2 regions of the Staphylococcus ureilyticus genome follow, and region 2 is predicted to be linked to the other one. Evidence: predicted binding sites of a transcription regulator. Region 2 holds the regulator's gene; the other holds the start of a gene.
The links. The regulator CtsR, encoded in region 2, represses protease genes until heat stress. The targets are predictions, from matches to a motif close to ATGGTCAATAAAGGTCAAACA.

Region 1 (5,158 bases), 460 kb from region 2:
TTTTCTCTAATCATTTTGCGTGCAAGTGGTGTTTCAATTTGTCTTTGAACAAATCTTTTAAGTGGTCTTGCACCAAATTGTGGTTCATATGCTTCTTCACCTAACCAAGTCTTAGCTTTGTCAGAAACTTCAATTGAAATACGTTGTTCCATCAGTCTAATGTTTAATTGTGTTAAAATTTTATCAACAATTAAACTCATATCATTTACAGATAATGGTTTAAATAATACGATATCATCCATACGATTAATGATTTCAGGTTTGAAGTATTGATTTAAACTATTCATAACTGCTTTTTCTGTTGATTCAGTTATTACACCTGTATCTTTTACATTTTCTAATAAAATTTGTGAACCTATATTACTCGTCATGATAATTATTGTATTTTTAAAGTCTACTTCTCGACCTTGTGAATCAGTTAAACGACCTTCTTCTAATATTTGAAGCAGCACATTGAACACATCTGAATGTGCTTTTTCTATTTCGTCTAACAGAATGACTGAATAAGGATTACGTCGTACTGATTCAGTCAGTTGACCGCCTTCTTCATGTCCAACGTAACCTGGAGGCGCACCTATTAAACGTGAGACAGAATGTTTTTCCATATATTCACTCATATCAATACGAATCATATGTTTTTCTGAATCAAATAAAGTTGATGCTAAAGATTTCGCTAATTCTGTTTTACCCACACCAGTTGGGCCTAGGAATAAGAAGCTGCCAATGGGTCTGTTAGGATCTTTAATTCCAGCACGTGCTCTGACAACTGCGTCTGCAACCAAATCTACAGCCTTATCTTGTCCCACAACACGTTCATGAAGTATATCAGATAAGTTCAAGAGTTTTTCTCTTTCAGTTTCAACTAATTTTGATACTGGAATGCCTGTCCAAGAACTAACAATATCACCAATTTCTTCATCGGTAACAATTTCACGAATGATGCGGTCATTGTCTTCATTTTGTTCATTTTGGAAAGCATCTTCTAGTTCACGTAATTCTTTTTCTAATTGTGGAATTTTACCGTGCTGTAATTCCGCTGCTTTTTCTAAATTGTAGTTGTTTTCAGCATCTTCTAAAGCTTTTCGATTTTCATCTAATTCTGAACGTTTCTCTTGCAACTTAGCTATTTTTTCTTTTTCTTCTTCAACACGTGATTGAATAGAACTTTGTTTTTCTTTTTCGTTCGCTAGTTCTTCTTGTAGCTCTTGTAAACGCTGTTTACTAGCATTATCAGATTCATTTTTCAATGCCGACTCTTCAATTTCCAGCTGCATAACACGACGATTCACTTGATCTAATTCTGTTGGATTTGAGCCCATTTCAGTACGTATCGTCGCACATGCTTGGTCTACTAAATCTATTGCCTTATCCGGTAAGAATCGATCTGTAATATACCGATCTGATAATTCAGCTGCTGCTACTAATGCTTTATCTTGTATACGAACACCGTGATATACTTCGTAACGTTCTTTCAAACCACGTAAGATAGAAATTGTATCTTCTACATTAGGCTCAGATACATTTACTTTTTGGAAACGACGCTCTAAAGCTGAGTCTTTTTCAATATATTCTCTATATTCATTTAATGTAGTCGCACCAATACAATGTAGTTCACCACGAGCTAACATCGGTTTGAGCATATTACCTGCATCCATAGCCCCTTCAGTTTTACCAGCACCTACAAGCATATGAATTTCATCAATAAACAAAATAATTCTGCCGTCAGAGTCTTTGACTTCTTTAAGTACTGCTTTCAATCTTTCTTCGAATTCTCCTCGATATTTAGCTCCAGCCACAAGTGCACTTAAATCAAGTTCAAAAATTGTTTTATCTAACAATGATTCTGGCACATCTTTACGAACGATACGTTGCGCTAACCCTTCGACGATTGCTGTTTTACCTACACCTGGTTCACCAATCAAAACAGGATTATTTTTAGTTTTTCTACTTAATATACGGATTGAATTACGAATTTCTTCGTCACGACCAATGACAGGGTCCATATTTCCTTGACGTACTTCTTCAACTAAGTCACGACCGTATTTTTCTAAAGCTTCATAATTTGCTTCTGGATTTTGTGATGTCACGTGATTGCCTCCTCTAACTTTTTTAATAATTTCTTCAATAACTTCTTTTTTATTTGCTACAAATTGTTTAGTCGTATCATCTATATCAATAGCAGCTAATACGATGTGTTCCATAGATATATATTCATCTTCATATTTTTTCATATAAGATTCAGCTTTATTTAATAAATTGTTAGCATTTTGGCTTATATATTGGCCATATTGGACATTATCTCCTTGAACGGATGGATATTTTTTAAGCTTTTCTTTATATGATTGATCTAATTTATCAGTGTCTATATGCGCTCTATCAAAAATACTTTTAAATAAACTTTCACTTTCTGTTAATGCCGCTGATAATACAGCTTCAATTTCAATATTTTGATTTTCATTTATTTTAGCCAGTTCAATAGCATTTTGTAATGTACTTTGGACTGCATAGGTCATTTGATTGATATCCAAATTGATTCACCTCACCATTTAATGATTGATCAATAAAGTAAGTTTGACTTTGACTTTCTTTGACCTTATCTATATTATATTACGCTTCTCGGTAATAATCAACAATAAAGGGTTGGTTTTTCAATTATTTTTATTAGTTTTGAACGCTTACTATATCATAACTTTTACCAGATACTTATATGTTAAAACATCTAGATAAATAATATAAAGCTATTAAATTCTATAGTAATATTTATATTTTCAACAATAGGACATTCCTCATTACTGATATGCTCCCTTCAAAGTAGACACTTAAAAATGTAAACTTTGAAGGGAGTTTTTTTATGACTCATAGAAAATTATCACCTGAAACTTATCAAAAAGCTTTCAGCTTATATGAAGAAGGATATAGTATGAAAAATGTAATTCAAAAATTAAATTTAAATTGTTCTCCTAGAACATTATTGATTAACTATTATAAATTTAAGAAGCATGGAATAAAGGTGCTTTTACCAATTCAGAGAAATAATACCTACTCAAATGAATTTAAGCTTAAAGTTGTGCACGAATATATAAATGATGGCCTATCTTTAACTGATTTAGTAGTTAAATATAATATCCCCACTACTTCAACTGTAAACAAATGGATTTCAAAGTATTTATCGGGTAAAATATTAAAAACATATTCTCCAAAACCCGAGGTGTATCAATTGAAATATAAATCATTAACATTTGAAGATCGTGTGGAAATCGTTGATTATTATATGAATCATGGTCAATCGTATAAGACAACAGCAAATCATTTTAACATCAATTATAGCCAAGTATATAACTGGGTAAAAAAGTACAACTTGCATGGGTATGATGGGCTTAAAGATGGACGTGGAAAAGGGAAACCCCAGTCTGTATTAACACCTGAAGAGGCATTAAAAGCTGAAATTAAGATACTTAAAGAGAAAAATAAATTTCTTCAAATGGAAAATGACGTTTTAAAAAAGGAAGAAGAAATAGAAAGGAAGTTGATGAAACAGGCATCAGACAAAAAGCATCATACCAAACGGTAAAAGCATTTAAAAACCTTTATCCGATAGCTTGGTTATGTTCAGTATTAAAGATATCACGTTCAAGTTACTATAAATGGTTACATCGCAAACCATCAAATAAAGAAATTGAAAACCAAAAATTGATCAAAGATATCGTTGATATCTACAATAAATACAAAGGCATATATGGATATCGTCGTATATACATATATTTAAGACTTAAACTACATCAAAAAGTAAATCATAAACGTGTCTATAGATTGATGAATCAACTTAATCTAAAATCTACTATCCGCCCTAAAAGAAAACGATATATTAAAACAACACCTGAAATTACAGCACATAATATATTAAATAGAAAATTTGAAGAACAAATCCCAAATAAAAAATGGTTAACTGACGTTACAGAATTCAAACTCAGCAATGGTAAAAAACTTTACTTAAGTGCTATTTATGACTTAGGCAGCAAACAGATTATCAGTCATAAATTAAGTACCTCAAATAACAATAAATTTGTATTAGATACGCTCAAAAAAGCAGTCAAACTTGTGCCGAATACCGAAGGTATACTCTTGCATAGCGACAGAGGATATCAATATACAAGCAGATTATTTAAAGTTACGTTAGAGCAACTTGGTATAAAACAAAGTATGTCACGACCAGGATGTTGCATAGATAATGGACCTATGGAAGGTGTATGGGGAACTATTAAAAGTGAATTGTTTAGAGGAAGAAAAAAAGTGATTTTTAAAGACAAGGCTACAGCAATAAAAGCAATTAATTCATATATAGAATTTTTTAATCAAGAAAGAATAACATTAAAAATGGCTACCCTTATATCGTAAATATAAGGTAGCCATAAACATTTTGTTTTTTTCACTGTCTACTTGACAGGGTGCAGTTCATACTTTAAAGCTATGTTAGCATTATTGTAAATATACAAGATTGGAGGTTATCTATATGAAAGATGTAATCAAAAAGCCAACGCCGCCGTTTAATAAACAGACAGCTTTAGAAAAAGTTAAATTGGCGGAAGATGCATGGAATACTAGAGATCCTGAAAAAGTATGTCTCGCTTATACACTTGATTCACAATGGAGAAATCGTAATGAGTTTTTTGAAGGCCGAGAAGCAATCAAATCTTTTTTATATAGAAAATGGAATAAAGAACTTCATTACAAATTGATGAAAGAATTATGGTGTTACACCGATAACCGTATTTCAGTTAGATTTGAGTATGAATGGTATGATGCTTCAACAACTCAATGGATGCGTACCCATGGTAATGAACATTGGGAATTTAATAGCCATGGACTCATGACTAGAAGAGATATGAGCGCAAACGATTACCCAATCAAGAAACAAGATAGAAAGTATTAATATCAACTATGCTAATTCATTAATGGTAAATATATGTCATTTAAAGTACATCTTCAAATGACAGTTTTCTTTATAGATGTTCAAAAGCAAAGTAAACGCCAATTTTAACAAAAATTGGCGTTTACGCGTTAGTTAAGCTTCATTGATTTCATATTTCTCTAAGTTTTTAATTTATTTTGCATTGCTAGCTATATGCTTTAAAATTTCATCCGTCAATGCCTCTACACC
Region 2 (5,158 bases):
GCCACAATATTGAGCTCGGTTGGTGAGAAAATAGTAGCAGTTCAAGAAGGACGCTATTTAGGTGTTTCTTTCCATCCAGAGTTAACAGAAGATTATCGCGTAACGCAATATTTCATTGAACATATTGTTGCAAAGGCTACAATTGAGCAAGTTTAATATAACATAAAAAAAACAGGTCAATTCCAAAATGGATTGACCTGCTTTTTGTCAGTTTAATTAGATAAAGAAACCTGCGATTGCTGCAGAAATAAATGACACAAGTGTGGCACCAAATAAAAGTTTTAAACCAAAACGTGCTACCATATCACCTTTTTCATTATTAAGCGATTTGATTGCGCCAGAAATAATACCAATAGAACTAAAGTTAGCAAAAGATACAACAAAGACAGAGATTACACCTTTTGCGTGTTCACTGATATTTTTAACTTCATTTAAGCTTTGCATGGCTACAAATTCATTAGATAGTAATTTTGTTGCCATAATAGAACCAGCTTGAACAGCATCGTCCCATGGTACCCCAATTAAAAATGCTAATGGTGCAAATATAAATCCAATTAAAGTTTGGAAATCCCATGTAATACTTCCACCTGAAGCTGCAGTGAAAATAGCACTTACAACACCGTTTAACAAAGCGATAATTGCTATATAACCAATCAGCATCGCACCAACGATTACAGCAACTTTAAACCCATCTAAAATGTATTCCCCTAACATTTCGAAGAAGGACTGTTTTTTCGTCTCACTTTCTTCAACGATTAATTTATCTTCTTTTACATCTACTTTATATGGATTAATAATAGAAGCAATGATAAACCCGCCAAATAAGTTTAGTACTACTGCAGTAACTACATATCTAGGCTCGATTAATGTAAAATAAGCACCGATAATAGAAGCCGATACCGTAGACATCGCGGAAGCAGTCAATGTATAAAGACGTTGTTTAGGGATATGTGCTAATTCTTTTTTGAGTGAAATGAAAACTTCTGATTGACCCAAAATTGCTGCTGCTACCGCATTATATGACTCTAAGCGACCCATCCCATTTACTTTAGAAATGGCTAAACCTAAATAGTTAATAATGAATGGCAGTATTCTTGTGTATTGTAAGATACCAATTAATGCTGAAATAAAAACGATTGGTAATAATACATTGAAGAAGAATGGAGGATTTTTAGGATCTACAAATTCAAATCCACCAAATACAAAATTGACACCTTCAGCAGCTTTAGCTAATAAGTAATTAAAGCCATCTGAAATGCCACCAATGACCGTAATACCAAATTTTGTTTTTAATAATATAAAAGCAAATACAAGTTGTATTACGAGTAATAAGCCAATGTATTGCCAGCGAATATTTTTTCTGTCAGAACTAAAGAGTAAAGCTAACCCAAGAAACACAGCAATACCAATTAAACCGATAATAATATGCATAATAATTCATCCCTTTAAATTTTTTCTTAACTCCTATAATACAATAAACAAGCGCTTACTTACATCCAAAATTGAAAAAATTTAAAACATATTGGTTGAAAAAGGTCAAAGTTGGTCATATAATATAGTCAAAGAAGGTCAAAAGAGGTGATAATCATGCATAACATGTCCGACATCATAGAACAGTACATTAAAAAATTATTTGAAGACACCAATGAAGACGTTGTTGAAATTCAACGTGCCAATATTGCACAGCGGTTTGACTGTGTGCCTTCTCAACTAAACTATGTGATCAAAACACGTTTTACAAATGAACATGGTTATGAAATAGAAAGTAAAAGAGGTGGCGGTGGTTATATTCGAATCACTAAAATTGAAAACAAAGATGAAACAGGTTACATTAATCATTTACTTCAACTCATCGGACCATCTATTTCACAGCAACAAGCTTATTACATCATAGATGGTTTATTAGATAAAGCATATATCAGTGAACGCGAAGCAAAAATGATTTACGCTGTAATCGATAGAGAAACTTTAAAAATGGATGTATTATCAAGAGATATTATACGTGCTAATATAGTGAAACGAATATTACATGTAATAAATTATTATTAAAGAAATTAAGAGAGGTGTTTGGTCGTGCTGTGCGAAAATTGTCATTTAAATGAAGCAGAAGTAAAGTTAGCAGTTAAAGGGCAAGATGGTGTACATGAAAAATGGGTTTGTGCCACATGCGCACAAGGCGGTAACCCATGGACTCAAAACCAACAAATGCAGTCACAAGATGACATTGAAGGTGCGTTTGTAGTAAAACAAATATTACAACATTTAGCAGCGAAACACGGTATTGATTTCGATGAAATTGCATTTAAAGAAGAAAAGAGATGTCCTACTTGTCAAATGACATTAAAAGATATTGCGCATGTTGGTAAATTTGGTTGTGCAGACTGCTACGCAACTTTTAAAGATGACATTGTCGATATTGTACGACGTGTACAAGGTGGTCAAATCGAACACACTGGAAAAACACCACGCTCTTCACATAGAAAGTTAGCTTTGAAAAAACAAATAGAAGAGAAAACAACTTATTTAAATCAGTTAATTGAAGAACAAAATTTTGAAGAGGCTGCAGTTGTTAGAGATGAAATTAAGGCATTGAAAGAAGACAGCGAGGTGAAACATGATGAGTAAGAATGATATCAGCACCCACATTAGTGAGTGGATGAGAGACGAAGCAGAAAGTCCAATCGTAATGTCTTCGAGATTGCGTTTGGCTAGAAATTTAGAAAATCATGTACACCCTTTGATGTTTGCATCCGAACAAGATGGTAATAGAGTGATAAATGAAGTTCAAGATGCGCTTCCTAACATGTTTATACAGAGGTTAGGCACGATGGACCAGCAGAGTAAATATAAACTTGTAGCGAAACATCTTATCAGTCCCGAGTTAATAAAAAGACCTGCTGCTGCAGTACTTTTAAATGAAGATGAATCTTTAAGCATTATGGTTAATGAAGAAGATCATATACGAATTCAAGCCATGGGAAATGATTTATCATTACAAACATTATATGAAAAAGCTTCCGCACTGGATGACACATTAGACAGTGAATTAGATGTAAGTTTTGATGAAACACTCGGTTATTTAACAACATGTCCGACGAATATCGGTACTGGTATGAGAGCCAGCGTAATGTTACATTTACCGGGACTTACGATTATGAAGCGGATGAATAGAATCGCTCAAACAATCAATCGTTTTGGATTCACAATAAGAGGTATCTATGGCGAAGGTTCCCAAGTATACGGTCACATTTATCAAATTTCCAATCAACTGACGCTTGGAAAAACAGAAGAAGAAATTATTGAAAGTTTAACTGAAGTAGTACAACAAATTATTAACGAAGAGATGCAAATTCGCGAACGACTTAGCAAGCATAATAAAATTGAAACTTTAGATAGAGTATATCGTTCGTTAGGTATCTTAAAATATAGTAGACTAATATCTATGGAAGAAGCATCATTTAGATTAAGTGAAGTGAAATTAGGTATAGATTTAGACTATATTGATTTAAAAGACTTTAAGTTTAATGAGTTGATGGTTGCTATTCAATCACCATTCTTATTAGATGATGAAGATGATAGAACAGTTAACGAAAAAAGAGCAGATATTTTAAGAGAACATATAAATTAGGAGGTCATGCTATGTTATTTGGTAGACTGACAGAACGTGCACAACGTGTATTGGCACATGCTCAAGAAGAAGCAATTCGCTTAAATCATTCAAATATAGGAACAGAACATTTACTTTTAGGTTTAATGAAAGAACCAGAAGGTATTGCAGCAAAAGTGTTGGAATCCTTTGATATTACTGAAGAAAAAGTAGTAACAGAAGTTGAAAAATTAATTGGTCACGGTCAAGAACAAATGGGTGCGTTACATTACACACCACGTGCTAAAAAAGTTATTGAGTTATCAATGGACGAAGCAAGAAAATTACACCACAATTTCGTTGGTACTGAGCATATATTACTTGGTTTAATTAGAGAAAATGAAGGCGTAGCTGCACGTGTTTTTGCTAATCTAGACTTAAACATTACGAAAGCACGCGCGCAAGTAGTGAAAGCTTTAGGAAGTCCTGAAATGAGCAATAAAAATGCGCAGGCAAACAAATCTAATAATACACCAACTTTAGATAGTCTTGCTCGTGACTTAACAGTAATTGCTAATGATGGCACGTTGGATCCTGTTATTGGCAGAGATAAAGAAATCACACGTGTCATTGAAGTGTTGAGTAGACGTACTAAGAACAACCCAGTATTAATTGGGGAACCAGGTGTCGGTAAAACGGCAATTGCTGAAGGTTTAGCACTTGCAATTGTTAATAATGAAGTTCCTGAAACACTTAAAGGTAAACGTGTGATGTCATTAGATATGGGAACAGTCGTTGCTGGTACGAAATATCGTGGCGAATTTGAAGAGCGTTTGAAAAAAGTAATGGAAGAAATTCACCAAGCAGGTAATGTCATTCTGTTCATTGATGAGCTACACACATTAGTAGGTGCTGGTGGTGCAGAAGGTGCAATTGATGCATCAAACATCTTAAAACCAGCATTAGCTCGTGGCGAATTACAATGTATCGGTGCGACTACACTTGATGAATATCGTAAAAACATTGAAAAAGATGCTGCGTTAGAACGTCGTTTCCAACCTGTTCAAGTAGATGAACCAACTGTTGAAGATACGATTGAAATCTTAAAAGGATTACGTGATCGTTATGAAGCACATCACCGCATCAACATCTCTGATGAAGCTTTAGAATCAGCTGCAAAACTAAGTCATCGCTATGTGTCTGATCGTTTCTTACCAGATAAAGCGATTGACTTAATTGATGAAGCAAGCTCAAAAGTAAGACTAAAAAGTCATACAACACCACCAAACTTAAAAGAGCTGGAACAAGAAATTGAGCAAGTGAAAAATGAAAAAGATGCAGCTGTACATGCACAAGAATTTGAAAATGCAGCTAATTTACGTGATAAACAAACTAAATTAGAAAAACAATACGAAGAAGCAAACAATAATTGGAAAAATAGCCAAAACGGTGCGAACACATCCTTATCTGAAGAGGATATCGGTGAAGTTATCGCTGGTTGGACTGGCATTCCATTAACAAAAATTAATGAAACAGAATCTGATCGCTTGCTTAACTTGGAAGATACGTTAC

Region 1: a site for CtsR is predicted at 2,575-2,595, ahead of clpB (ATP-dependent chaperone ClpB). Genes of this name have one in related genera too.

The regions. Positions count from the first base shown of each region.
Region 1 is NZ_CP094825.1:698,471-703,628, reverse strand. It holds gene clpB (ATP-dependent chaperone ClpB) at 1-2,528, opposite strand, end outside; one part of gene MUA21_RS13310 (IS3 family transposase) at 2,852-3,526, shown strand; one part of gene MUA21_RS13310 (IS3 family transposase) at 3,529-4,395, shown strand; gene MUA21_RS03465 (nuclear transport factor 2 family protein) at 4,511-4,930, shown strand; gene MUA21_RS03460 (acyltransferase family protein) at 5,102-5,158, opposite strand, start outside.
Region 2 is NZ_CP094825.1:241,370-246,527, forward strand. It holds gene pdxT (pyridoxal 5'-phosphate synthase glutaminase subunit PdxT) at 1-156, shown strand, start outside; gene MUA21_RS01095 (NupC/NupG family nucleoside CNT transporter) at 217-1,431, opposite strand; gene MUA21_RS01100 (CtsR family transcriptional regulator) at 1,588-2,049, shown strand; gene MUA21_RS01105 (UvrB/UvrC motif-containing protein) at 2,074-2,625, shown strand; gene MUA21_RS01110 (protein arginine kinase) at 2,618-3,628, shown strand; gene MUA21_RS01115 (ATP-dependent Clp protease ATP-binding subunit) at 3,640-5,158, shown strand, end outside.